Regions from separate parts of the Megasphaera sp. SW808 genome, predicted to be linked through region 2. Evidence: riboswitches for the same ligand, from Rfam matches in the RefSeq annotation. Region 2 holds a riboswitch; each other region holds the start of a gene.
What was found. A riboswitch is a leader RNA that binds a small molecule or an ion and turns the genes downstream of it on or off. The one in region 2 is predicted to bind S-adenosylmethionine.
Positions count from the first base shown of each region.

Region 1: another riboswitch for S-adenosylmethionine. It lies ahead of E0L13_RS08745 (methionine ABC transporter ATP-binding protein); the one in region 2 lies ahead of E0L13_RS09470 (MetQ/NlpA family ABC transporter substrate-binding protein).
Region 3: another riboswitch for S-adenosylmethionine. It lies ahead of E0L13_RS06980 (MetQ/NlpA family ABC transporter substrate-binding protein); the one in region 2 lies ahead of E0L13_RS09470 (MetQ/NlpA family ABC transporter substrate-binding protein).

Region 1 is NZ_SJOT01000022.1:37,493-47,126, reverse strand. Features, by position in the region: gene E0L13_RS08780 (short-chain-enoyl-CoA hydratase) at 68-850, shown strand; gene E0L13_RS08775 (DEAD/DEAH box helicase) at 925-2,505, opposite strand; gene E0L13_RS08770 (UvrD-helicase domain-containing protein) at 2,672-4,825, shown strand; gene E0L13_RS08760 (aminoglycoside adenylyltransferase) at 4,979-5,470, shown strand; gene E0L13_RS08755 (hypothetical protein) at 5,609-5,830, shown strand; gene E0L13_RS08750 (methionine ABC transporter permease) at 5,925-6,578, opposite strand; gene E0L13_RS08745 (methionine ABC transporter ATP-binding protein) at 6,559-7,602, opposite strand; SAM riboswitch class I at 7,698-7,795, opposite strand; gene E0L13_RS08740 (HAMP domain-containing sensor histidine kinase) at 8,202-9,634, shown strand, end outside.
Region 2 is NZ_SJOT01000026.1:7,341-16,974, reverse strand. Features, by position in the region: gene E0L13_RS09485 (SoxR reducing system RseC family protein) at 1-208, shown strand, start outside; gene E0L13_RS09480 (GNAT family N-acetyltransferase) at 296-772, opposite strand; gene E0L13_RS09475 (flavodoxin family protein) at 788-1,321, opposite strand; gene E0L13_RS09470 (MetQ/NlpA family ABC transporter substrate-binding protein) at 1,459-2,277, opposite strand; SAM riboswitch class I at 2,408-2,506, opposite strand; gene rbr (rubrerythrin) at 2,655-3,191, opposite strand; gene E0L13_RS09460 (hypothetical protein) at 3,336-3,848, opposite strand; gene E0L13_RS09455 (DUF1700 domain-containing protein) at 3,848-4,621, opposite strand; gene E0L13_RS09450 (hypothetical protein) at 4,628-4,912, opposite strand; gene E0L13_RS09445 (DUF951 domain-containing protein) at 5,101-5,307, shown strand; gene E0L13_RS09440 (ATP phosphoribosyltransferase regulatory subunit) at 5,443-6,660, shown strand; gene hisG (ATP phosphoribosyltransferase) at 6,662-7,297, shown strand; gene hisD (histidinol dehydrogenase) at 7,315-8,607, shown strand; gene hisC (histidinol-phosphate transaminase) at 8,600-9,634, shown strand, end outside.
Region 3 is NZ_SJOT01000015.1:18,051-27,684, forward strand. Features, by position in the region: gene speC (ornithine decarboxylase) at 1-1,378, shown strand, start outside; gene metF (methylenetetrahydrofolate reductase [NAD(P)H]) at 1,439-2,302, opposite strand; gene E0L13_RS06980 (MetQ/NlpA family ABC transporter substrate-binding protein) at 2,452-3,285, opposite strand; SAM riboswitch class I at 3,389-3,484, opposite strand; gene E0L13_RS06985 (C-GCAxxG-C-C family protein) at 3,651-4,073, shown strand; gene E0L13_RS06990 (hypothetical protein) at 4,125-5,663, opposite strand; gene E0L13_RS06995 (ABC-F family ATP-binding cassette domain-containing protein) at 5,819-7,738, shown strand; gene E0L13_RS07000 (FAD-binding oxidoreductase) at 8,022-9,428, shown strand.

The DNA of each region.
Region 1 (9,634 bases), on a different contig from region 2:
GTGAGTATTCACGCCCCTTGTTTGCACGTCCTACGTGTGAATATATTATTTTGGGAGGGTTCTAATTATGGACTACAAAAACATTCTTTACTCGGCAGAAAACGGTATTGCAACGATTACGATCAATCGTCCGAAAGCTCTGAACGCCCTGAACACGGAAACGGTTTCGGAATTAAGAGACCTCGTCGGCAAAATCGCCGCTGATTCCGAAATTAAAGTCGTCGTTATCACGGGTTCCGGCAGCAAATCCTTCGTAGCCGGCGCAGATATCGTTGAAATGTCCACGAAGAATGCAGTTGAAGGTCGCGCATTCGGCAAAATCGGTCAGGATACGTTTACGGAAATCGAAAACATGCCGCAGCCGGTTATCGCTGCTATTAACGGCTTCGCTTTGGGCGGCGGCTGCGAACTGTCCTGCGCTTGCGACATCCGTTATGCTTCTGAAAACGCTAAATTCGGTCAGCCCGAAGTTGGCCTCGGCATTACGCCGGGCTTCGGCGGCACGCAGCGTCTGCCCCGTGTCGTTGGCCGCGGCTACGGCAAAGAACTGATTTTCACGGCTGGCATGATCGACGCTCAGGAAGCATATCGTATCGGCCTCGTAAACAAAGTTGTTCCTCAGGAAGAACTGATGGATACCGTATATGCATTGGCTAAGAAGATCGCGAAAAACGCTCCGATCGCCGTACAGCTCTCCAAAGCAGCTATCAACCGCGGTATCAACTGCGACGTTATCACTGGTATTGCTTATGAAGACGAAGTATTCGGCCTTTGCTTCGCTACGGAAGACCAGAAAGAAGGCATGGGCGCTTTCGTTGAAAAACGTAAAGCTACGTTCACAGGCAAATAATATCCTTGATATTGCCATATGAATAAGAAAAAACCGTATCCTCGTCAGAGGGTACGGTTTTTTTGATAGGCGAATTAGTCTTTAAAATAGGGCTTGAACACGGAGCGGTTTGGTTCCTTGCGGACCTTCTTTTCTCCGCTGCGGCGGAACGTTCCCGACGCGTTGTCGTTTTGCTTCCGCGGCGCAAAGTGACGGCGTTTCGTATTGCCGCTTCGATAGTCTCCGCTGCGTTCGCTCCGGTCGTTTCGTTCGGAACGGTCGTTCCGGTCGTGACGATAGTCGCGGCGGCGGTTTTTGTCGCCGTAGGGACGGCGGGAGCGGTGGACGCGCAGGGGCGCTTCTTCCGTAATGTTGACCGGCGTCGTGTCCGGCTCCTTCGTGAGCAGCTTGATGGCTGCTGACAGGAGGGCGACAGAGTCGAAGTGGGTGAGAAGCTCTTCGGCGTTGGCCCGGTAGATGCTGTAGTTGTCGTCTTCTGTCGCGGCGACGAGACGGCGGATAGCCGCCTGCTGGGCTCCTTCCAGGGCTTCCGAGAAGGTCGGGGCCTTGCGGCGGGCGATGCGCCGTTTGATGAGCCGTTCGATGGCCCGCAGGTGGTCGATTTCGCGGGGAATGACGAAGGTCGTCGCTTCGCCGCTCTGGCCGGCCCGGCCTGTACGGCCGACGCGGTGGACGTAGCTTTCCGGGTCCTGGGGTAAATCGTAGTTGAATACGTGGGTGACGCCGCTGATGTCGAGGCCGCGGGCGGCGACGTCGGTGGCGACGAGGATATCGATAGTCTTTTCGCGGAATTGGCGGATGACCGTGTCCCGTTTAGCCTGCGTCAGGTCGCCGTGAATGCCTTCGGCGGAATAGCCACGCTTTTTCAGGGCTTCGGACAGCTCGTCGACGCGGCGCTTGGTACGGACGAAGATGATGGCCAAATCCGGCTCCTGCAGGTCGAGAAGGCGGCAGAGGATGTCGAATTTCTGGCGGTCCGGCACTTCGATGTAGGACTGCTCGATGAGGTCGATAGTCACTTCCTTGGCCTTCATGCGGACGATCTGCGGGTCATGGAGGAAGGTTTCCGCCAGCTGCTGAATGGGCTTGGGCATGGTAGCCGAGAACAGCAGGGTCTGACGGGTGCTGGGCGTGGCGGCCATGATGAGGTTGATGTCTTCGATAAAGCCCATGTCCAGCATTTCGTCGGCTTCGTCGAGGACGATCGTCGAAATATGGCTCAGGCTGATGGTGCCGCGCTTCATGTGGTCGATGAGGCGGCCCGGCGTGGCGACGACGATCTGCGGCGATTTGCGCAGGCGGCGCAGCTGTCGTTCCATATCTTGTCCGCCGTAAATCGGCAGGGCCTGGATGTGGGTGAATTGGGCCAGGTGGTTGAGCTCTTCGGCGACCTGCATGGCCAGCTCGCGCGTCGGCGACAGGACGACGGCCTGTATTTCCTTCGACGGCTCGGACGCTAATATTTTTTCTAATACGGGAATGCCGTAGGCTGCCGTTTTGCCCGTGCCGGTCTGTGCCTGGCCGATCATATCGCAGCCCGACATGGCGACGGGGATGGCGTTTGCCTGAATCGGCGTCGGTTCTTCAAAGCCCATTTCGTTTAAGGCGTTGAGAATGACGTCGCTAATTTGTAAGGTTTGAAATTTTTCTAACATGTATGCCTCCTTTTGTATAACTTATTTATTATATCATTAGATAGATTAAAAGAATAGAGGGGGGCTGCGTTTTTGCGGCAGGAGAAATGGCTGGATTTCGTATTGAGCGGCGGCGGAATTCCTGTTATAATGAAAGAAACGAATGTTCGCAGAAAGGGAGGATACGATGATGGATTTGCTGCAGGGGCTGAACGACGCCCAGCGTCAGGCCGTGACGACGACGGAGGGCTGCGTGCGGGTCATCGCCGGCGCCGGCTCGGGCAAGACGCGGGCCTTGTCGCACCGGTTTGCCTTTTTAGTCAACGAGCTGGGCATCTTGCCGGGCCACATCCTCTGCGTCACCTTTACCAACAAGTCGGCGGCGGAAATGCGCCGGCGCATCCACAACCTGACAGGCGACAACGACACGGGCTACGTCAATACGTTCCATGGATTCTGCGTATCGGTCCTGCAGGAAGACAGCCACGCCGTCCAGTATCCCAAGAATTTTCTCGTCCTCGATAATGCCGATATCGACGCCATGCTCCAGATGATTTACGAAGAACGGGGGCTGACGCTGCGCAATATGACCTTTTCCGCCGCCCGGGATATGATAGAAATGCGCAAGCTCGTCCAGGAACCGGAATATTACGCCGACATGATTACGATGTCTCTGGAGCGGCTGAAAAAGAAGTACGACGAAGCCTCGTCGGCTGCGGACATCATCTTCTACGGCTATTTGTATCAGGAAAAGAAATGCTTCGGCCTCGATTACAACGACCTCATCAAGTTTTCCCTGTATATTTTCAAGGAGCACGACGACATCCGGCTGAAATGGCAGCGGCGGCTGGAATACATCATGATCGACGAATTTCAGGATATCGACCTGCTCCAATACGAGCTCATGAGCGTGTTGTGGGGCTATCACAAGAATTTATTCATCGTCGGCGACCCGGACCAGACGATTTATACGTGGCGCGGCGCCAACGTGAAGTATCTCCTCGAATTCGACAAGGCCTTCCCGGGAACGAAGACCATTCTGATGATGGATAATTACCGCTCGACGCCTCAGATTTTGGCGGCAGCCAACTCTCTCATCGACAACAACATGTGCCGTATGGCCAAGTCGCTCCGGCCGACCTTGCCTGACGGCGACGCCGTAGTCTGTCATTTTGCCGAAAGCCCTCAGGATGAAGGGCAGTGGATGGCCGGGCGCATGAAGGCCTTGCGCGAACGCGGCGTGCCTTACAAAGACATGGCCGTCCTGTATCGGGCCCATTACGTGACGCGGACTGTGGAGGAAGCGCTGCTGAAGGAACACATACCCTACGTCATATACAGCGGCGTCCAGTTTTTCAACCGCAAGGAAATCAAGGACGCCCTCAGCTATTTGCGCATCATCGCCTATAAAGACGACTTGTCCTTCCGGCGGATCGCCAACGTGCCGAAGCGCAATCTGGGCAAGCGGCGCATGGCCTTTCTGCAGGAATACGCCGACGCCCGCGGCTGTTCTCTTTATGAAGCCTTGGTCGAAACGATGGATGACGGCCTGTTTAAGGGGACGAAGGCCCGCCAGTTCGTAGATCTCATCGAGTCCTTTGCCGCTGAATACGAGGGCCGGCCCGTGTCGGAGGTCCTGTCGGCAATCCTTGATACCAGCGGCTACGAGAAAGCCCTTCGCACCGAAGGCAGCCAGGAGCGGCTGGACAACCTGGCCGAGCTCAAGCAGGCCGTGTACGAGTATGAAACGACGTGCGGTGAGGAAGTCACGTTGGAGCATTATTTATCCCACGTGGCCTTGCTTACCAACGCCGACGCCGCGCCGGATGACGATAAGGTCAAGCTCATGACGGTTCACGCTGCCAAGGGGCTGGAATTTCCCTACGTGTTCCTGTGCGGCCTGAACGAAGGCATTTTCCCGTCGCGGAAGGTGCGGACGATGCAGGCTATGGAGGAAGAGCGGCGGCTGGCCTTCGTAGCCCTGACGCGGGCTGAAAAGGGATTGTATTTGTCCGAAGCGGACGGGCAGCACTTCGACGGTGCAGTCCGCTATCCGTCGCGGTTTATTCTGGATATGGGCCCGGAAGTGCTGGCCTATGACAATCCGCCGCCGGACAGCCTCGTCCGGGCGACTCGGGACTACATCGAGTACAGCGGAAAATACTGGCCCGACCGGGAAGGCGAAAGGCCCTTTGCTTCGGGCCAGCGGGTACGGCACGCCGTCTTCGGCGAGGGGACTGTCATCGACGCCGATATAGACCGGCAAGCCTACGTCGTGCAGTTCGATGCCATGGATACGGCGCGGATGATTTCGTTCCGCGTGAAGCTGGAAGCCCTGTAACTCAGGGAAAGGGTTGTTGCAGAAGAAAGAAGGAATACGCCTATGAACCCGGAAAAAATCTATCCCCGTACGGGAGATAGGGAGACTGTCTACTTAAAGCATGTCGTAACGAATCTCAACATATAAATTGGAATTTATGGAGGTAATTTTATTATGAGTAATAAAGACATAGCAACAAAAGAAGATTTAATGAAAGTAATAGATATATTTGACACAATTGGAATTGCATATTGGTTGGACGGTGGATGGGGTGTAGATGTTTTAGCAGGTAGACAAACAAGAATTCATAGAGATATAGATATAAATTTTGATGCCCAATATACGGAAGAGTTATTAGAGGTGCTTTTAAATCTGGGCTATACGATTAGTACGGACTGGAGTCCTGTTAGGATAGAATTATATAGTGATGAGCGTGGTTACTTAGACATTCATCCCTTTGTTTTAAATGAGGATGGGACTTCAAAACAAGCGAATTTGGAGGGAGGTTGGTATGAATTTGAAAAAGACTACTTTGGTTTCGCTTTTTTTGAAGGGAAAACAATTCCCTGTACATCCTTAAAAGGGCAAAAAGTTTTCCATTCAGGGTATGAATTACGAGATAAAGATATGCATGATATCTCCATTCTTGAAAGTTTATCAAAATAGCATGGAGGCAACTTCTTAAGATATATTTTATTTTTCTTAATGCCAATCATATGCGGATTCCTGTATTTACCTATCCCTTGCCTGTGATCTGGTTGGTTAGTATTGTTGCTCTATACATACGGCATGGCGAATATTTCTATGACGGGAATGAAAAAGCTGCTGGGAAAGGTAGGTGATGCGCTTTCCAGCAGCTTTTTGACGGATATGTTGTTTTTTTTACGTCGTGATTATCTTTGCGAGCGGCCTGGGAAATTAGGCTCCCAATACGTCGACGGCCTCAGCGGCCATGGGTTCGCCGCGGGTCAGGAAGGGTTCCCGGCTGCCGTCCAGCTCCTTGTTCAGACTGCGAATCCCGGATGAATGGCCGGTGCGTCGCCTATGTCACATTCGGCGCTGCATAAAGATAACCCAGACCATGGCAGGTTCTGCTGCGGTCTGGGTTTGTCATATCTGCTTATTTTTTATTTTTCTTGCGCGAGGCGAAGTCGCCGCAGGCCTGGATGAGGTTGACGCCTACGATGAGGATGATAATCGTCGCCAGCATGACGTCGGCGCGGAAGCGCTGGTAGCCGTAGCGGATGGCGATGTCGCCGAGGCCGCCGCCGCCGATTGCGCCGGCCATGGCCGAGGCGCCGATGAGGTTGACGACGAGGACCGTAATGTTGTTGATGATCGTCGGCAGGGCTTCGGGAATGAGGACCTTGCGGATGATCTGGAAGGGCGTGGCGCCCATGGATTCCGCGGCTTCGACGAGGCCGAAGTCGACGTCGCGGATAGACGTTTCAACGAGGCGGCTCAAAAAGGGAATGGCCACGATGGTCAGGGGCACGCAGGCCGCCGTCGTGCCGATGGACGTGCCGGCGATGATGCGGGTCAGAGGAATGATGGCGACCATGAGGATGATAAAGGGAATCGAGCGGATGATGTTGACGATGGTGCCCAGTATCTGATTGATAAAGCGGTTTTCCAGAATATGGCCCCGGCTGGTCGTGACCAGCGTAATGCCGAGGGGAATACCGATGATAGCGGCGATGACCGTGGAAACGGCGACCATGAAGACCGTTTCCTGAATGCCTTGGAGCATTAAATTAATGATTTCTTGGGACATATCCTAAAACCTCGCTTCCAATAGGTAATTCTTTGATATATTCAAATGCTTTTGCCTGTTGTTCCATAGAACCCATGATGACGACGATGAGATAGCCGAAAGGTTCGTCCTGAATGTAGTCGATATTGCCGTAGAGCACGCTGACGTAGGTGTGGAAGCGTTGTACGACCGATGCGACGACGGGTTCGTTCGTAGCCGCTCCCTTGAAGCGCAGGCGGACGAGCATATCGTAGCCCGGCGCAGGCTGATCCGTAATGCCCATCTTGGCGATGCCTGCGGGCAGTTCCATGTTGATGACCGATTTGACGAAGTCCTTCATCGTCTGGGACTGGGGATTGGTAAAGACGTCGACGACGCGGCCTGCTTCCTTGATGACGCCGCCCTCAATGACGGCAACGCGGTTGCAGATTTCCTTGATGACTGCCATTTCGTGGGTGATGATGACAATGGTAATGCCCAGGCGCTGGTTAATGTCCTTGAGCAGCTCGAGGATGGATTTCGTCGTCTGCGGATCCAGGGCCGACGTGGCTTCGTCGCACAGGAGGATGTTCGGGTCGCTGGCCAGAGCCCGGGCGATGCCGACGCGCTGCTTCTGGCCGCCCGACAGCTGGGCCGGGTAGTTGAACTGCCGGTCCGTCAGTCCGACTAATTCCAAAAGGTCGGCGACTTTTTTCTGGATGGCTTCCTTCGATGCGCCGATGAGCTCCAGGGGGAAGGCGATGTTGTCGAAGACCGTCCGCGACGAGAGCAGGTTGAAATGCTGAAATATCATGCCGATATGCTTGCGTTCCGCCCGCAGCTGGGCGTCGGTCATGTTCGTCAGGTTCTTTTCGTCGATGATGACGTTGCCGCTCGTCGGCCGTTCGAGCATGTTGATGCAGCGGACGAGGGTCGATTTGCCGGCGCCGCTCTTGCCGATAATGCCGAAGATTTCGCCGTCTTCAATGGTCAGGTTGACGCCTTTGAGGGCGTGGACCTGGGCCTTGCCGTCGTAGGTTTTGGTAATGTTTTCCAGTTTTATCACAATATCAACTCCTTGATTCAGTACGAGTTCAACCCGGTGGCAGTACAACTAAAAAAGCCGTCAAACAGATGACGGCTCGGTATTTCGTGTATGTCGCTTCATCTGCCGGAATACTCCGTTGGAATTGGCACCTTCCCTGACGGGGGTTGCCGCAGCGTCATGGGGCCAGTCCCTCAGCTGCTCTGGATGAACTTGTATATTTGGTTGTTGCTTAACATATTATCACTAAGGAACGGGTGTTGTCAAATGCAAGAGGTATCTCGCCGTGTAAAATAATAAGAAAACAAAAGAAATAGGCGCGGCCTGTGGCCTGGGATTTTCGTAAAATTGCAGAATATACACAGGAAAATCGGAATATTTTTCTAAAAATATAGTTGCATTTTAAATGTATTAAGCCCATCAATCGGATGCCTGCTGCAGAAAAGACAAGGGCACGGAGGTTTTATGAAGAATTTTTCCTTCGTTTAATTTTTGTTTATCTTTTCCGCATACACTGCATAGTAATGAATATATTTGCGAACGCATCAAGATATCTGCGGCGGCGTGGTATAATAAAAGACAAGGCGCGTCATGCGGCAGGAAAGCGGGGAGAAGGACAGATGAACCTGAGAGATATACCTATTGGAAAACGATTGCTGTTGTCTAACTTTGTCATGATAGCCATTCCCGTGGCCTTTACTCTCGTCGTCAGCATCGCTATTTTTTTAGGCCTCCACTTCGGCAACATCAACAGGGCGGCGGCCATTTCCTTTCTCTGGCCGGAGAGCAATGGCCCGACCTTATCGGTGCAGTTTGAGCTGAGCCGCCTCTGTGTCCGCGCCGACTGGTATACCGGAGGCATGGGCCGGCTCATGCAGACGAGCGACCACTTGGAGGATCAGGGCCTTACCGTAGCGATTTCCCAGCAAGGACGAATCCTGTATGCGACGGAGTATACTGATCCCTGGGCGACGATCGGCGAGGCGTACCGGCGCAGCCCGGGCAGCGGCGCGGCCCTCAACTGGTCGGACGAAGGCATCGCCTTCCATTATACGTCGCCTGAGACGGGCGTAGCCGTAGCCGTCATCGGGCCGGTACAACTGCGCAAGCACGGCGGCATTTGGGACCTCAGCTCGAAGAATATCGTGAAGGTCGCCTTTGTCGTCTTAGCCGTATTAGCGGTCCTCGTGACGATTGCCGTAGGGCTTTTCTTAGCGCGCCTGCTGGCCCGGCAAATCGTCCGGCCCGTAGAGGAGATGCGGAACATCGCCGAAGACATCAGCCGGGGCAATCTGGACCACCCCGTCGTCGCCGACGGAAACGACGAAATCAGCCAGACCTGCCGGGCCTTTGAGACGATGCGCCGGGAACTGAAGGCATCGCGGGAAATGAGAGATGCCTACGACAGAAACCGCAAGGAGCTCATCGCCGGCATTTCCCACGACCTGGCGACGCCCCTGACCCGCATCGAAGGCTACGCCAGCGGCCTGCGCGACGGCATTGCCAATACGCCGGAAAAGCGCAGCCATTACCTGACCATGATTATCGACACGTCGAAGATGATGACCCGCCTGGTGCGGACGCTGTTCCTCTTTTCCAAGTTTGACCTGGGACAGGTAGAATTCTGCTGGGAAAACGTAGACCTGTGCGGCTATTTGGAAGACTACACGGGCGAGCAGGCCGAGCATTTCCGCAGACAGGGTCTGGACATTTCCTATACGGCGTCTGTGGATACGGCAGTCGTATCTATGGACCGGACCCATTTCCAGCGGGTCGTGGAAAATATCATTGGCAACAGCGTGAAATATAAAGACGGTGATGAAGGCCATTTGGACATATCACTAGACGCTGCCGGAGACAGCGCCGTGCGGCTGACCTTTGCCGACGACGGCCGGGGCGTAGGCGCAGACGACCTGCCCAAGCTGTTCGACTCGTTTTACCGGACCGACAAGGCCCGCAGCGACGTGGCTAAGGGAAGCGGCCTGGGACTGGCCGTAGCCAAGCAGATCATCGATGAAATGAAGGGGAAGATTTGGGCCGAGCAGACCCAGCC
Region 2 (9,634 bases):
CGTAAACGGCGAAACCCTCGGCTGGGCCAAGGAGCTGTCGGCCTTCGCCGGCATGATTTTCGGCGGCGTCGTCGGCGCCGTGCTGCTCAAGCGCTACGAGAAAAAAGTCCGCGAAGCCAACACGATGGCGGAAATTACGGAAATCATCGTAGAGCAAACTATTGAAATGGACGATTGGCCGGGAAAATCACAGCAAAATAATTCATAATAGGACTGCCAGGCGTGGGACCGGCATTCGGAGGGCCGGTTCATGGCTTGCGGCTGAAACCGCAGCTTGTGGATGCTTTCTTGTATATTACGAGGAGCATCCATTTTGCATTTCCTGGCTGCATCGGGCAAAGGCTGCTCTCGTGATCCATACGGGCGTGACCGTGCCTTTGTAGAAGGGGACGGGCTCTCCTGCGACGGTTCCGCCCATCTTGCCGACGATGGCGACAGTCGTGTCGCGGGCTTCCATAAAAATAGAATCGATTCCCTGGGCGAAAAGTTCTGCAAAGGTAAAGGCCGCTAATTTCGTACCGATGTGCCTGCCCCGCAGGGCGTTTGTCACGAGGAACCGGCCCCAGTGAAGCTGTCCGCCTTCATGCCAGGCGGCAGCCGTGCCGACGATGACGCCGTCCAGCTCGGCGACCCAGCACTGGGGCTCCATGGCTAGAAAGGCTTCAACGGCGTCCCGGGGGATAAGCTGCTCGCCGTGAAAGACGGCGGTCTGCAGGGCCATGACGGCTTCCATATCCTCGGTCCGGGCTTTTCTGTATCGTAATGATTCCATCAGTATCCTCCTGCTCTATACGTGAAGGCCGGCCTGGTAGGCTGCTTCCATGACCGGCAGGGTGCGGACGGCTCCGGCTTCCATGACGTTGGACGCGTACAGGCGGCCTTTGATTTCATACTGCTCGAAGTGCTCGACAAATCCGTCCAGGTCGCCGAGGGAGCGGGCGATGATGTCTTCGCCTAAGCCGGCGGAGACGATGTAGTATACTTCCTTGCGGCCGAGGTGCTGCCAAATGGGATAGGTACGGTCGATACAGGCCTTCATCTGGGCGCTGACGCCGTAAAAATAGACGGGTGTCGCCAGTACGACGACGTCAGCCTGCTGGAAGGCGCAGAGGATATTTTCCATGTCGTCCTTCTGGATGCAGGCTCCGCCGCTGCGCATGCAGGCGTCACAGGCCCGGCAGAAGCCGATGCGTTTTTCCGCCAGGGGGATAAAGCGTACGCTGTGGCCCGCCTCTTCGGCTCCTTGCTGAAATTGGCGGCACAAGAGGTTCGTGTTTCCGTTTTTTCTGGGGCTGCCCGATAGGATTACGATGTGTTTCATCAGCTGTCATCTCCTTAACGCGTAGTTTCCTTTTACTATTTCATTATACTATATTATTTCCTGCAGCGTATAAGCGTATAACTAAAAACGGCATAGCCGCGAGGGGCTATGCCGTGGTGGCTCGATGTCCGTTTCTCTTAGAATGCCGGGAGAATCGTGCCTTGGAAGTGTTCGTTGATGAATTTTTTAATCGGTTCAGACTGGTAGATAGCCAGGACTTTTTTATACGTTTCGTTATTGGCTTCATCTTCGCGGACGACCATGACGTTAGCGTACGGCGAATCCTTGTCTTCTACGAGGAGGGAATCCTTCTGCGGGTTTAAGCCGGCCGGGATGGCGTAGTTCGTGTTGACGCAGGCCAAGTCCGTATCGTCGAGGGAACGGGGAATCTGGGCGGCGTCGAGCTCGATGAATTCGAGGTGCTTCGGATTGTTTACGACATCCGGTACGGAGGCGTCGACGGAGGTGCCGTTTTTAAGGGTGATGAGGCCGACTTGCTGCAGGAGCAGGAGGGCGCGGCCGCCGTTGGTCGGGTCGTTCGGAATGGTAACCTTAGCGCCGTCGGCGACTTCGCTGATGTTTTTATATTTGTGGGAATATACGGCCATGGGCAGGATAATGGTCTTGCCGATAGAGGTCAGCTTCATGCCCTGGTTTTTGACGACGTTGTCGAGGTAGGGCTGATGCTGCATGGAGTTCATATCCAAATCGCCTTCGGCCAAGGCTTTGTTGGGCTGTACAAAATCGTTGAATTCGACGACCTTGATGGTCAGGCCTTGTTTTTCTGCTTCTTTAGCTACTTGTTCCATGACTTCCGCATGGGGGCCGGCCGTTACGCCGATGGCGATTTCCTTTTTGTCGGCTGAGCCGCTGTCGGAGCTGCCGCAGCCGGCGGCAAATACGCAGGTCGCGGCGATGAGGGCCGCAGCAAGGAGTTTTTTGATAGAAGAGTTCATGGGTTGTTCATCCTTTCTGATACTGAATCAATCACATGGCAAGAGGCAGGACGGCCTGCCATAGGATGGGCCGGCGACGATACGGGTAAAAAGAAAAGCCGTCGACAGATGACGGCTTTGGTTACGTATGTGTTCATCTGTCGGATGTATCCGCTGGACTTGGCACCTATCCCATTTGGGGGTTGCCGCAGCGTCATAGGGCCATTCCCTCGGCTGCTCTTGATGAAATCAATATATGATTGTTGATAAGAATCATACCATCTCTTGTGCCGAATGTCAATATTTTGGCGGCAAAAATTTTCTGACGACAAAAGACGGAGGCAGGATTCCTGCCTCCGCTTTCGGATGTGTGATGGTGTCTCGTTATATATGGTGGTTTAGTAGTTATCGTTTTTCAATTCAAAGAAAGCTTGCGGATGAGCGCAGACCGGGCATACTTCCGGAGCTTCTTCGCCTTCGACGATGAATCCGCAGTTGCGGCATACCCATGTTTTCGTCGCCGGTTTCTTGAAGACCGTGCCGTTTTCGATGTTGGCCAGGAGGGCCAGGTAGCGTTCTTCATGGTGTTTTTCGATTTCCGCTACTTTTTCAAACAGGTAGGCGATGTGTTCGAAGCCTTCTTCTCTGGCTTCTTTGGCGAAGGTCGGGTACATTTCCGTCCATTCGTAATGTTCGCCGGCGGCTGCGTCTTTCAGCGCGTCGATGTCGTTCGGCATGCCGTCGTTGAGCAGTTTGAACCAGATTTTAGCGTGTTCCTTTTCGTTGTTGGCCGTTTCTTCAAAGAAGGCTTTGATCTGTTCGTAGCCGGCTTTTTTTGCTACGCTTGCATAATAGGTGTATTTATTTCTTGCCTGGGATTCGCCGGCAAATGCTGCCATTAAGTTTTTTTCAGTTTTGCTTCCTTTTAATTCCATATCGATACCTCCATGATTTCATACGTAAACTCGCAGCCTGCGCTGCCTCTTGTCAGGTCTCTTTCCTGACCTCTGAGTACATTATACTCTATTTACAAAATAAAATCAATGGATAATAATTATTTTTTAATAAAAATGGAAAAATTATTCTTTCACTGTGTCCGACTCAGATCGCCGCGGTTCTTTGGCATCGGCAGTGCGTTTCGATTCCGTGTCCTTGCTGCTTTCGCGGGAGGCGGAACGCTTCGGCTCGGAAACGGCCTGTTCGGCGTCTTCGGCCTTAGAGGAAAGTCTGCTTTCGGCTTCCTTTTTTATGGCGTCGATGTCGGCGTGGGACGAGGAGAACGTTTCGAGGGTGTCGTTCAGCGTGTCGGACAAGGTGCTCTGCGTATCCTTTGCCGTGTCGGTCAGGTCGCCGTACTTTTCCTTGAGATGGGCTTCCAGCTCGCTGGCCTGGCCGGGATACATCGTTTTCAGCCGTTCAAAGAGCTCGGCCTTCGAGGCGTTTCCCCGCTTGACCGCTTCTTCAAAGGCCTTATATTCCTGATAATAGGCAAGCCAGCGCTGGAGGCGGGCGTAGTCGTTGCTCAGGAACGACTGGACGCTGAGAAAGGAAAAGACCAGCGTCAGGATGAGGCATATGACGACTTTTCCCATTATCCGTCCCTCCTTTGCGGGTTTCTGGCATTGCGGGCCGTGCGGTGGCAGGCCTGGCTGGCGTACGACGCAGTCAGGGCCGCGAACAGCAGGGCCAGGACGGCGAAGGCCATCGTCGAGACGGACAGCGTCGGCAGGGGCAGCAAATCCGAGAAGATATACGGCGGCAGGCTGTATACGGCGATGGAGGCGAGGAGCGCCAGGGCGAAAGCGAAGAATAGTATGGTGCTGACGATATTGAACAAGGCCCCGAATATGTCTAAAAAGGGGCTGGCAATGGCCTTTGCCGCCTGGGGGATGGCCGCCTTGTCATTCCACTGCAGCTCGTCTTCACCGGCTGTCCGTTTTGTAGGACCTTTCGCCTTAGGACGCTGGGGCCCTTCGGCGTAAGCATCGTAGTTTCGGGGCGGCTCGGGCTGCGGCATGGGATAGTAGGCTTCCCGGATTTTGGGGCGGCGGCGATGGGCCGGGTCTTTTTCCCAATCGTAGAATTGGGACGGCTTGGCAGGGGCAGCCTCGGGCGCCTCCTGCGCCGGCGCGTCGGCGGAGCCGGTCATGCTGAGATTGTCTTCCGGCACGATGGGTTTGCCGATATAGTAGCGGTATATGTTTTTAGGATGGCCCAGCTTGGCGCATACTTCTTCTTCCGTCAGGCCCTTTTTCGCGCCCAGGCGGAACTGTTCTTCGCAGTCTTCCAAGATCCCTTTCAAATCGGTCTTGTCGCTGCGGCGGAAGTAGTACTTCAAGAGGTCCATGAATTCCGTCTTTCTCATGGTTTTTTACCTTTCCGTGCGGCGCTGCTTCAGGGCTGCTTCGTACTGCTGGTGGTATTTGGCGCCGTACTGCCAGGCGGCGATGGAAATGGCCATGACGGCGATGATGATGACGAAGCGCAGGGGCGTCGGCAAGTGGGATAAGAAGGAAATGGCCGCTAACGGCTCGGCTTCCAGGGCGATACAGACGGCGACCCAGATCAGCAGGGCCAGGGTCATGAGCGTGCAGACGCCGCCGAGGGTATAGAGAAGCAAATACGTATAGCGCAGTTTTTGTAAGTTCGGTGTCAAGTCGGTGCCTCCTTGCAGAAAATAAAAAAAGATAGGGGCTCGATAGGCCGGCTATTATCCAATATACTACCACAGGGAGGGCGAAAAGGGAATAGAAGGGCTGCCGGGCCTCTTTTTCTCTATCCTTTTCGGGCATTACCCTATATACTATATATACTATCGTTTTTTATCAGAAAAGGAGAATGTATATGGCAAATTTTATTCGGTATCATATCGGTGACGTCGTACAGATGAAAAAGCCCCATCCCTGCGGCTCAAACGAATGGGAGGTCATGCGTATCGGCGTCGATTTCGTCATCCGCTGCTGCGGCTGCGGCCATCGGGTCATGATTCCCCGGCCGAAGTTTGAAAAGGCCGTGAAGAAAATTTTAAAACAAGCCGAAGAAGACGTGTAAAAAAAGTAAAATTTTTAAGAAAAGGTATTTTTATTTCGCCTCCAGTGTGTTACAATTTATGTCAGCCATTACTTTATCGATTTACCTTGATAAAGTAATAAAGCAAAATAGACAGACGTAAAAGGAGGTCATGCGATGAAACCGAATACGCTTGATGGGGTGAAAATGCTTCATCATGACGAAATGCGCAATTATGACCGAATTCAGGGAAAGATTATTTCCGTAATCATGAACCACGGCTGCAAGATCGTCGAGACGCCGAGCTTTGAAGATTACGACGTATATCAGCATTTTTTTCCGCACCTGCGCCGGCAGATGGTAAAGACCGTCGATACGGACGGACGGGTCCTCGTCCTGCGTCCCGACGTGACGCTGCCCCTCGTAGAGTCGGCGGCCCGGGAGTTTCCCCGGCCGAACCAGCTGCTGAAGTTCGGTTACGTGAGCACCGTCTTTCGGGAATATTTCGGCCGCAGCACCTACGGCAAGGATTTCCTGCAGGGCGGCATTGAAATCCTCGGCGATCCGAGCCCCGAGTGCGACGGCGAGGTCATCGTCATGGCTGCGGAAATCCTAAAGGCCGTCGGCGTCGAAAACATCCGCATTGACATCGGCACCGCAGCGTATACGCAGGCCTTGTTCGACGCCCTGCCCTTGCAGGAAGCGGAGAAGGACCGGCTGCGGGCCTATCTGGCCGACCGCAATCTCGTCGCCCTGCGCCGCTATCTGAGCGGCTTGTCCCTGCCGGGAAACGCCCGCTGCGCCCTGGAAGCGCTGCCGGTCCTGTTCGGACCGTACGCCCAGACCCTGGGCAAGGCGAAGGACTATTGCCTGAACAGCGGCATGCTCAACGCCCTGGCGCGGCTGGAAAAAATCTACGATTATATTTTATACGCCGGCTTTGCCGACAAGGTGCAGCTCGACTTCGGCTTTGCCAGCCGGCTGGGCTATTATACGGACATGGTGTTCAAGGTATACGTCGACGGCGCGCTGTACGACGTCATCGACGGCGGCCGCTACGATACGCTGTCGGCCCAGTTCGGCATCGACCGGCCGGCCTGCGGCTTCGGCATGAACATCAACTTATTGTACGAATTCATGAACGACGCCGGCCTGCTGGCCCAGGCGGAGCCGTCGTTCCAGCTGGCCGTTTCCTATGCGGCGTCGGATCAGGTCATGGTCCGCGATTTGATGCGCTGGCGCAGCCAGGGGTTCCGCGTGGCGGCCTACCCCGAGTCGTCCTTTATCGACAGCCGCGATTACAGCATCCACGCCGTATACCGCGGCGGCTCGTATTACAAGGACGGCCGGGCCGTGACGGCGGCAGATCTGGAAGAAGCGATGAGGGGGCTTTAAGATGGCGATTCACATTGCCCTAGCTAAGGGGCGCATACACAAGGCGGTCATGGCCTATTTGCAGGAAAGCGGATATGCCTTTCCGACCTATACCGCCGACAGCCGCAAGCTGATTTTTGAAGACAGTACGGGAACGCTCAAGGTGACCCTCGTCAAATCGCCGGACGTAGCCGTCTACGTCGAACGGGGAGCGGCTGACGTGGGCATCGTCGGCGAAGACGTCCTGCTGGAAGAAGCGCCGGGAGCCGGCGTGTACGAAATCTTCGATTTGGGCATCGGCCGCTGCCGCATGGCCGTCGCGGCCATTGCCGGCAAGCCCGTGGATATGACGAAGCGCATTACCGTCGGCACGAAGTATCCCCGCATCGCCCGCCGCCATTTCGAGCAGAATCACCGCAGCGTCGATATTATCAAGCTGAACGGGTCCGTCGAGCTGGCGCCTATCGTGGGGCTGGCCGACGTCATCGTCGATATCGTCGAGACGGGAAATACGCTGAAAGCCAACGGCCTGGAGGTCGTCGAGTATTTCATGGATTTCAGCGCCCGCATGATCTGCAATCCCGTGTCGTTTAAGATGAAATACGAAGACATACGGCGTCTCGTCGACGTCGTCAAAGAGAAGGATTTGGAAGCATAAGCGAGGGGGCATGGACAGTGGAATGGATAGAAGTTCCTGAAGAAGGGCTGACGCTGCGGCAGGTCCGGGCGATTACGGCGCGGAACCAGTCGGAAAGCGAGGCCATTCGCCAGAGAGTAGAACATATTTTGCAGGCTGTGCAGGAACGGGGCGACGAAGCCCTGAAGGAATTTACGGCCATATTTGACGGGCCCTTTCTCGATTCGTTTCTCGTAACGGAAGAAGAAATCGACGCGGCCGTCGCGGCTGTTGGATCCGACTTCATGGCTGTGTTGGAAGAGGCGGCGGCCAATATCCGGACGTATCACGAACGGCAGGTCGAGACGACGTGGATGGATACGTTCCGCCCCGGCGTGCGCTTAGGGGCGAAGTTTACGCCGATACAGCGCGTCGGCGTGTACGTTCCCGGCGGCACGGCGGCCTATCCGTCGACGGTGCTCATGGATATCATCCCGGCTCACGTCGCCGGCGTGCCGTCTATTGCCGTCTTTACGCCGCCCAAGAAGGACGGCTCCGTCAATCCCTATATTTTGGCGGCGGCCCGCGTCGCCGGCGCGACGGAAATCTACAAAGCCGGCGGAGCCCAGGGCGTTGCCGCGGCAGCCTTTGGCACCGAATCCATCCCGCCGGTCTTTAAAATCGTCGGGCCGGGCAACGCCTACGTAGCCATGGCCAAGCGCCTCGTCTTCGGCACCGTCGGCATCGACATGATCGCCGGGCCGAGCGAGGTCGGCGTGCTGGCCGACGATACGGCCAACCCCGTCTGGGTGGCGGCGGACCTGCTGGCCCAGGCGGAACACGACGCGCGGGCGGCGGTCTTCCTCGTCACGCCGAGCCGCGCCTTGGCGGAAAAGGTAGAAGCAGAAGTCCGTCGGCAGCTCGACGAATTGCCGCGGCGGGATATTGCCGCGCCGTCGGTAGAACAGTACGGAAAGATTTTTGTGACGAAGGATATGAACCAGGCCGTCGAGGTCATGAACCTCATTGCGCCGGAGCATTTGGAGCTGGATACGGCCGACGCTGAAACTCTGGCTGGAGATATCGTCAACGCCGGCGCGATTTTCATCGGCCCCTATACGCCGGAGCCCATCGGCGACTACTTCGCCGGGCCGAACCATACCTTGCCGACGATGGGGACGGCGGCCTTTTCGTCGCCTCTGGGCGTGTACGATTTCGTCAAGCGCAGCAGCCTGCTGCAGTACGATAAGGAAGCCTTTGAAGCCGTCGCGGAAAAAGTCATGGCCTTTGCCAATGTCGAAGGCCTGCAAGCTCACGGGCTGGCTGTAAAGAGGAGGATGGACCATGAATAAAGAATGGCTGCGCCGGACGATACGTTCCTTCGAGCCCTACGTCGTCCCGGAAATCAAGGAGCGCACCGTCATCAACGCCAACGAAAGTCCTTATAATATATTTGATTTTCCCGAAGTGAAGGCGGAATTTTTGGCCCGCCTGAGCCAAACGCCGTCGTATCACTATCCCGATCCTTTCGCCGAGGAGCTGCGGGCGGCCTTGGCCGAATACGTGTCGTGCCGGCCTGAGGAAGTCCTCGTCGGCTGCGGCGGCGATGAAATCATCAGCATCATTGCCAATACCTTTTTGAACGAAGGCGATACGGTCCTCGTCCACGGGCCGACCTTCGACATATACGGCATCGACGCCCAAATCGTCGGGGGCAAGGTCGTAGAGATTCCCGATTTGCCGGGCTTTACGCGCGACAGGAAGTCCTTGCTGCAGGCTGTACAGGAGCTGCAGCCGAAGCTGACGGTACTCTGCAATCCCAATAACCCGACAGGCGAGCTCCTGCCCCTGTCGTTCTTGGAAGCGGTCTTACAGGCCTCGCCGAATCCTGTCGTCGTCGACGAAGCGTATATCGAATTTGCCGGCAGCGACAGCATCATTACTAAATTGGCTGATTACGACAACCTCATCGTCATCCGCACCTTGTCCAAGGCCTTCGGGCTGGCCGGCGTCCGCGTCGGCTACGCCGTGGCGCAGAAGGAGGTCATCGACGCCTTGTCGCTGGTCAAGCTGGTCTACAATGTAGGTAATTTAGCGCAGATTGCGGCGCTGGCGGCCATGAAATACCGCGATGTGATATTGGCCCATAACATCCCGCCGACTATTGCCGCCCGCGAGTATCTGGCGGCGGAGCTGAAGCAGATAGACGGCGTCACCGTATACGACAGCGTGACCAACTTCGTCCTCATCCGGGTGCCCGACGGGCCGGCCGTCGTCAATGCCTTGAAGAAGGCCGACATCTGCGTCCGCTTTTACAAGGCCGCGGCCCTGCAGAACTGCCTGCGCATTACCGTTACGACGAGGGACGTCGTACAAAGA
Region 3 (9,634 bases), on a different contig from region 2:
AGCCTACCTGCGCGAGCTGGCTGCTGAACGGGATCCGGAAAAGGCGAAGCAGCCCCGGCCTTTCCGCCTGGCCGTCATTCAGCTCGGCACTTACGACGGCACGCTGTACAACGCCCGCTACGTCGTCGACAAGATAGGCCATCTTTGCGATTATATCCTGTTCGACTCGGCCTGGGTCGGCTACGAGCAGTTTATCCCCATGCTGCGGGACAGCTCGCCCCTGCTGCTGGATCTGCACGGCGACGACCCGGGCATCATGGTGACCCAGTCGGTTCACAAGCAGCAGGCCGGCTTTTCCCAGGCCTCGCAGATTCATAAAAAGGACAATCACATCCACGACCAAAAGCGCTACTGCAACCATAAGACCTTTAACAACGCTTTCATGGCCAATGCCTCGACGAGCCCCTTTTATCCCATGTTCGCCACTATCGCCGTCAACGCCAAAATCCATTCGGGCGATGCTGGCCGGAAGATGTGGCGCGACTGCGTGAAGCTGGGCATTGACGCCCGCAAGAGCATCCTCCAGCGCTGCCACTATATCAAGCCGTTCATCGCGCCGACGGTGCACGGAAAGCCCTGGCAGGACGGCGACACGGAGCAGATGGCCGACGACATCGCTTACTTCACCTTTGAGCCGGGCGCGAAATGGCATGCCTTTGAAGGCTACGGCCCGGACCAGTACCGCGTCGACCCGTGCAAGCTCCTGCTCACGACGCCGGGCATCGACGCCGAGACGGGCGAGTATGAAGACTTCGGCATCCACGCTAATATCCTGGCGACGTACCTGCGGGGCAACGGCGTCATTCCGGAAAAGTGCGACCTGAATTCCATCCTGTTCCTGCTGACGCCGGCGGAAAACTGGAATAAGCTCCGCTTCCTGACGTCGCAGCTCGTCCGATTCGAACGGTTTGTCGACAACAACGTGCCCATGCAGGAAGTCCTCCTGGGCGTGTACAACTCCCATCCGGCACGCTACGCCGGCTACACGATCCAGCAGCTCTGCCAGGAAATGCACGATTTCTACAAGGCGAGAAATGTAAAGGATTTGCAGAAGAAGCTGTTCCGCCGCGACTATTTCCCCGAATACGTCATGACGCCGCAGGAAGCGCAGCACGCCTTTATTCGCGGACAAGGCGAGCTCGTGCCTCTCGACGAGCTGGAAGGCCGGATCGCCCTTGAAGGGGCCCTGCCCTATCCGCCGGGCGTCCTCTGCGTCGTGCCGGGCGAACGGTGGTCGCCGACGGCCGTCCAGTATTTCAAGGCCCTCGAAGAAGGGCTCAACGAGCTTCCCGGCTTTGCCTCGGAAATCCAGGGCGTGTACCTGGAACACGAAGACGACGGCCGCGTCCACGCCTACGGCTACGTGCTGAAAGAATAAAACGATATGGTAAACTAAAAGCCCTGTGCAGCGATGCTGTACAGGGCTTTTTTGGATTTCTTATAATAGATTTTTTACGGCTTCTGTAATCTTCTTGGCGATATAGGGGTTGTTCATCGTGTAGACGTGGATGCCGTCGACACCGTTAGCCAAAAGGTCGGCGATCTGGTCGATGGCGTAGGCGATGCCGATATCCCGCATGGCTTCGGCATTGTCGCCGTATTTGGCGATGGCCCGCTGGAACTTGACCGGCAAGGTCGCGCCGCACAGGGACACCATCCGTTCGATTTGCTTCTTATTGGTGACAGGCATGATGCCCGCTTCGATGGGGACGCTGATGCCGGCGATTTCGCACCGTTCGAGGAAGCGGTAGAAGGTGGCGTTGTCGAAGAAAAGCTGGGAAATGAGCTCGCTGGCGCCGGCGTCGACCTTCGTCTTTAAGTTGCGGATGTCGGCGGCCATGGTCTGGGCTTCCGTATGGCCTTCGGGATAGCAGGCGCCGATGACGTTGAATTCCGGGGCGTTCTGCTTGATGAAGGCTACGAGGTCGCTGGCATGTTCGAAGACATGGGCCCGTTCGCGGCCCGGTGTTTCGTCGCCCCGCAGGGCCAGGATATTTTCGATGCCCGCCTTTTTCAGCGCGTCCAGGGTACGCAGGGCGTCGTCTTCAGTCAGGTAAATGCAGGGCATATGAGCCGCCGTTTCACAGCCGTAGGTGTGCTTGATAGCCGAGGCCACTTCGACGGTGCGGTTGCCGCCGCTGCCGCTTCCGCTGGCGCCGCAGGTGACGCTGATGAAATCGGGATGAAGCTGGCTCAGCTCGTCTAAAGCGGCGTAAATCGTCTCGATGGGCGTATCCGGCTTGGGCGGGAAGACTTCAAAGGAAAAGACTGTTTTTTTTGCAAATAATTCATTTGTGCGCATATATATTGCTCCTTGCTGCATAGCTGACAGGGGATAAGCACGAGTACAGCCGCGTGTTTTTGTTTATATTATACCATGAAGTATGGCCGTATGTATAACAAAAGGGCCTGGAACGAGGCCCTTTTGCATGAATATATATGTGTGTTGTATTAGAAGCTGGGCAGAATAGCTCCCTGGTATTTGTCTTCGATGAATTTCTTCACTTCCGGAGACTGGAGGGCTTTGACGAGAGCCTGGATTTCCGGGCGGTTTTCGTCGCCTTCGTGGATGGCTAAGATGTTAGCGTACGGCGAGTCTTTATCTTCGAGGAAAATCGCGTCCTTCAGCGGATTGAGGCCGGCTTCCATGGCGAAGTTCGTGTTGATGACGGCGATGTCTACGTCGTCAATGGAGCGGGGAATCTGGGCGGCTTCCAATTCGACGAACTGGAGGTTTTTGTCGTTTTTCACGATGTCCTGCACCGTAGAGGTGATACTGCCGTTATCCTTCAGGGAAATCAGGCCGGCCTTCTGCAGGATGAGCAAGGCCCGGCCGCCGTTTGTCGGGTCGTTGGGGATGGCGACCTTCGCGCCGTTTGCCAATTCGTCCAGTTTGGCGACTTTATGGGAGTAAATGCCCATCGGTTCGATGTGGACCTTGCAGATGGCCTTGAGCTGCGTGCCGTGTTCTTTATTGAACGTTTCCATGTAGGGGCCGTGCTGGAAGAAGTTGGCGTCTAGCTCCTTGTCGTTCAGGGCCAGATTCGGCTTGACGTAATCTGTAAATTCGATGATCTTCAAATCGATGCCGTCCTTGGCTAAGAGGGGCTTGATTTCGTTTAAGATTTCCGCGTGGGGAACGGGCGTCGCGCCGACGGTCAGGACCTTATTCTGCGTCGACTCTTTGCCGCCTGCCGGGGCGTCGCTGCCGCAGCCGGCGGCCAATACGGCCAGCGCGCAGAGAGCCGCAGCGGCCAGGACGGTAAGTTTTTTGAAATGCTTCATAAATGATTCCTCCTAAATATAAAATGATATGGCGTAAGACCGTTTAGCCTTTTATCCCATGAAAAAAGCCCCTTTCCCAAGAGAAAGAGGTATCGTCGCAGGGTCTTTATCTCTCGGAAATCAATCCGCAGGAATTAGCACCGTCGTTATCGGTTGCCGGGCTTCATTGGGCCAGTCCCTCCGCCGCTCTGGATAAAAGGATGTAAAATTGTCTTGAACATAGTGTATCATGAATCTCAGATTTGTCAAATTGCTATATTTGCATAGTCTGCCGGCCTGATATGACGAGAACGAAAGTAAAGGGCAGAACGGCAAAAATGTGATATAATCAAAGGACGAGATATTGCATTAGGAGGTAATACGAAATGGAATCGATTCAAGACGTAGTAAAAAAATACCAGCAAGGCGGCAATAACTGTTCCGAAACGGTATTAAAGGCCTGCAATGAATATTACGGCCTCAACCTGTCGGACGACGTGTTCCGCATGGTATCGGTCATGGGCGGCGGTGTCGGCGGCTCGGGCTGTCTCTGCGGCGCCCTGAACGGCGCCTGCCATATCCTGGGCCTTCTCGTAGGCCGCAATACGCCGGAAGAAAAGACCAAGGCGGAAATCTACGCTCCCGTAAAGGAATTTTATCAGCTGTGGATGGGTAAGTTCCACGCGTCGTGCTGCCGCGTCCTCAAGAGCCCGGCCAACGGCGGCCCCGTATCCTGTCCGGAGCTCATGGTCGGTACGGCGGAGCTCCTGGCGGCCTTTATAGAAGAAAAGGGATTGCTTAAAAAATAAAGACATGGAAAAGACCTCGTACGGCGTCGTACGAGGTCTTTTTTTGCGGGTTTATTTATTCGGCAGGATGACGTCGCGGGCCCGGACGTCCTTGCTCAGGCTGTCGATGTGGTTGGCAAAAATCTTGGCCATGCGGATATTTATTTCATCTTTCATTGGCACTTGATAATGCGATGGCGTAAGGGTGTTCCAGGCTGAAGACGGATTGCCGTCAACGTGGATGACATCGTTTTCATCGGGTTCAATGAGAACGTATGTGGGAATTTGATGCATGTCGTTTTGCCAGATGCCTAGTTTTACGTCAGGGCTATCTTTCGTGTCATTCTGCCGGGCCATGATAAAGGTAAGGGGGTAATAGCTCTTTTTACCGTTCGAGAACTGGGTGTACTGTGTGCGGAAATGGATGAGCGACTGTTTGAATGGCACAACGGCAATGGAATCACTGGCTTTGTCGGCAATGACGAAACAAGGGCCGGCTGTCGTCTGGAACAATGCTAGGTAGCCGTCGTCATCTTCTTCGGAAACAGCCACGACTTCACCATGGAGAGTATGGTCTTTTGCCATTGCCTTGGCGGTGTCCAGGCTGTTGGGGGACGGAAGCGTTTGATAGGCTGAGCCTTCTGGCAACGCTTTGCTGATGATGCGGTCGCTGTCGGAGAAGGTGACCTGCGTTGCCGTAGCCGATTGGACGAGGCCGCCTAAGCCGACGAGGCAGACGATGGAGACGGCCAGGCCGATGAGATAGGGCTTGGATTGTCCCGTCGGCTGCTTGCGCTTGACGAGGACGGCGCAGACAATCGCCGCGATGACGAGGGCCGCGCAGACGACGCCTAGCAGGATGGCCGTCGTCTGATGGAAAATGCGGAACTGGGCCTGCATGTGAATATCCTGGCCTGCCGAGGCGCCCTGGGTGTTGATAAAGGCCGGCTTCAAATCCCAGACGAGGGTCTTGCCGTCGTCGAGGACCTGGTCGGCGTTTGTGGCGTCGACGGCCATGGGCAGGTGCATCGTAAAGTCGAGAGACGCCGAGTTGACGGCGGCGGCGACGGCCTGGTTATGGATTTCGTTGAGCTGGGCCGCTTCCCGTTCAGCCTGCTTGCGGTATTCCAAATAACTCCAGACGTCGACGCTGGATGGTACCTGGAAGAAATTGGGAATATTGTCTTCGTAATGGGCCTGTGGCAGGGCGGCGTTTTCCTGTCCCTTGATCCGCGTATGGATGGAATAATAGTCATACAAGAGGCCCTTGTGCAGCCGGATTTCACCGTATTCCGGGTCGGGCGTCCAGAATTCGCCGCCTGTATCGGCAATATCCTGTATGCCGGCGTAGGTTTTGCTGGACCGGTAGCCGTTTGCCGTATCTTCGACGGTGAAGCCGTTCTGCCGGTCTTCCTGCTTCCATTGATTCAGGGAAGCGGCCATGTCGGCCTGCATGGGAATCTGAAAGGATAAGTCCTTGCGCAGGACGATGGAGCCGTCGTCCTTAAAGGTCATGTCGGCGTGCAGGTCGGCGCAGCCGCTCAGAAACAGCCCGCTCACTACGAACAGGCAGGCCGCCGCAGCGCGGCGCATAACGTGTTTGTACATCATAATCTATCCCCCGCTTTCAAAAGGTGTCTTTGCCTTTACTGTAGCATATTCGCCGGGATATGACAACGGCCGGAAGCTGTCGCGGCGGCAGCAGATATGCTATAATGTATACTTAGCAAATTATATCATGATGCAGCATAGATGAGAGGATAACCATGGGAAGTATAAAAGTACAGAAATTATCGAAATCATTCGGCGTCCATACGGTGTTTCAGGACGTATCCTTTGAAATCCGCCGCGGCGAACGCATCGGCCTCATCGGAGCCAACGGCGCAGGCAAATCGACGCTCCTGAAATGCCTTATGGGTCAGGAAGAATATGACAGCGGCGTCTTCGTCGTGTCCGAAGGCGAATCGGTCGGCTACCTGCAGCAGGATATTGCCTTTGAAGACGACGTGACGCTGCGGCAGACCATCACCGAGGCCTGGCAGGACGTGCTGCGCCTGGAAGAACAGCTCAAGGATGCGGAGAAGGACATGCAGGCCCATCCCGACGATGAAAGCGTCATGAACAAATACGCCCGCCTGCAGGAACGGTTTGAATGGCTCGGCGGCTATGAATACGAATCCATGTCCCGGAAGATCGTCCACGGCCTGGGCTTCGGCGAAGCCGATTTGGACCGGCCGGTGCAGCAGTTTTCCGGCGGCCAGAAGACGCGCATCAACCTGGCCAAGGCCTTAGTACGCCGTCCCGATTACTTATTCCTCGACGAACCGACGAACCATCTGGACATGGACATGCTGGAATGGCTGGAAGGCTACTTGCTGTCCTATGGCGGCGGCATCCTCATCGTGTCCCACGACCGCTATTTCCTGGACAAGGTGGCGACGGGCATACTGGAGCTGGAACACGGCAAGGTGACCAAATACAAGGGCAATTATTCCCGGTACATCGTCCAGCGGACGGAGCAGCGCAAGGCTCTGGAAAGGGCCTACCAAAAACAGCAGGACCATATCCGCCAGACCGAAGAATATATCCGCAAGTATAAGGCCGGCATCAAGGCCAAGCAGGCCCGGGGCCGTCAGTCCCAGCTCAACCGGCTGGAGCGCATCGAACTGGCTCCTGAAGCGGAAACGCTGCATTTCCATTTTGCGCCGGCAGAAGAATGCGGCCAAAAGGTCCTCGTCCTCGACGATATCTGCGGCGGCTTCGGCGACCGGCAGTTATTTGACCACTTGTCCCTGCTGCTGCGCCGCGGCGAGTCGGCGTCCCTCATCGGGCCGAACGGCACGGGCAAGACGACGCTCCTGCGCATGATTATGGGCGAAATCGAAGCGGACAAGGGCCACATCACCCTGGGCAGCCGCGTGCATATCGGCTACTTCGCCCAGGAGCATACGGATTTGCACGGCGCCTGGACGGTGCTGGAAGAAATCATGAACGATTTCAGCTACGGCGAAGACGAAGCCCGTTCCGTGCTGGGCCGCTTCCTCTTTCAAGGCGACGACGTATTTAAGGTCGTCGACAGCCTGAGCGGCGGCGAACAGGCGCGGCTGGCCTTATTGAAGCTGTTTTTGCAGGGCGCCAACTTCCTCATCCTCGACGAACCGACGAACCATCTCGACATTCCGACGAGGGAAGTACTGGAACAGGCCCTGCAGGAATTCGGCGGCACGTACCTCGTCGTATCCCACGACCGCTATTTCCTAGACAAGATTACCCAGCGGACCCTCGTGCTGGAAGATAAGAAGATCAAGGAATTTTTAGGAAACTATACCTATTACCGGGAAAAGGTGCGGGAAGCGGAAGAACGGGCGGCTCAGGAATTGGCCGAACGGGAAGCGGAAACGGCTGCGGCAAAGCCTAAGCCGGCCGCTGCAGCGGCTAAGGCGGAACCGCCTGCCAAGAAAGGGCCTGCGCGCAAGGAACCGCCGTACGGAACGGCCTTGAAGCTGGAAAAAATAGAAATGAAAATCGCCGAATTGGAAGCGACGCTCAAGATGTACGAAGTGCAGATGAACCTGCCCGACGTGCAGACCGACGCCGACAAGATGATGGAGCTGACCCGCCTTTACGACGAAACGCAGGCACAGCTGGACGCCGCGTACGAGACGTGGGAGCGACTTTCTGAATAGCTATTCTAATCATGAATTGTATGACAAAATAATATATAACCAAATAGAATTAATTTTGGTAAAACGTAGAACCATAAGTAATTATCGGAAGAGAGCCTGTCTTTCTAACGACGTCTTGCCTTGTAAATGATAAATATATTGAAAATAGCAGCCTTTACAATATATTTTAACGTGCTATACTATCTTCAATCGCTTTTTAGCCGGTAGGATTTCCTACACTCGCGAGCGGCTCAAAGTGAGGGGTATGAGCTAAATTTTAGATACAGAAAGAAGCGATTGAATAATGGCAACGTTTAATCCGGTTACGCCGGAATTACTGGAAAAATTACGAAACGTCGTAGGGGATAAATTCGTCAAAACCGACGAAGACTATTTGACGGCCTATCAGACTGATGAAGAAGGAAATTCGATTTACTTCCGCAAGCCGGAAGTCGTCGTATTTCCCGGCAGTACGGAAGAAGTAGCGGCGATCGTCAAGCTGGCGAACGAGTATTTGGTTCCATTGACGCCCCGTTCGGCCGGCTCCGGCGTCGCCTGCGGCGCTATTCCCGTATACCATGGCATCGTCGTCGAATTGGAACGCATGAATAAAATTTTGAAATTTGACGCCGACAATATGTACGCCACTTGCCAGACCGGCGTATTGACTGGCGAGCTGCAGGCTGAAGCGCGCAAGCATAACCTGTTATACGCAGGCGATCCATCCAGTGCCGAAAGCTGCCAAATCGGCGGCAACGTCGCCAACAACGCCGGCGGCAATAAAGCCGTCAAATACGGCACGACGCGCCACCAGATTTACAGCCTGAAAGTCGTTACGCCGACAGGCGATATCGTCACGCTCGGCGCGCGTCTGCAAAAATGCTCTACCGGCTTATGCCTGGAACAGCTGCTGGCAGGCTCGGAAGGTATTTTAGGCATCATCACAGAGGTTACAGTTAAACTTCGTCCGTTACCGCCGTATAGCTTCAACATGGTCTGCGTGTTTAAATCCGATGAAGAAGCCTTCGCCCTGCCGAATAAGATTTTAAAGGCCGGCATCGACCCGACGAGCATCGAATTTATGGATAACGAAGCATTGCAGCTTACCTGCAAATTCCTGGACATGAAGATGCCCCACGTCGACGACGGCTGCGACTATGTCATCGTTACTGTCGAATCGTTTAACGAAGAAGATTCGGACCGCAAGATGGAACAGCTCTGCGACTTGGCGGAAGCCAACGGCTCTATCGACGAATTTGAAGCTGACGCCCGTATCTGGAAGCTGCGCAAGCAATTTGCCGAAGCGGCTCGCAGCGTCGACAAGATGTTCCAGACGGAAGATTTCGTCGTGCCGCTGGACAAAATTCCCGATATTACGAAACAGCTGCCGGAACTGCGCCGGAAATACGACTTGTACTGCGTCACCGTAGCTCATATCGGCGACGGCAACATTCACGTCTTGCCGCTGAACAATAATGGGTTGTCGCCGGAAGAATGGTTTAACAAAATCAAAGCCTTTCATCACGATTTGTTCCCTCGCGTATATGCTCTAGGCGGCAAAATGTCGGGAGAACACGGCATCGGCTTTAAGAAATTGGAAGAATTCGAAGCCTGTACGCCTGAAGGAGAATTGAAGATGATCCGGGCTATTAAAAAGGCTTTGGATCCAAATGATATTATGAATCCAGGCAAACTCGTCAACGTCGGTTAAGTGCAGCTTTATAGATCATGACAAAGATAACGGCAGGGTTTATACTTTTTAATATATTCCCTGTCGTTTTTTATTACCTTATAGAATTACATAATATGTAAAGAAAGAATGAACTTGTGCCATATTTTCGCGGAAAGATAGTCATAAAAATGTTGATATAACCATACAAATAGATTATAGTTATATAAGGTAGATAATGAAGTAAA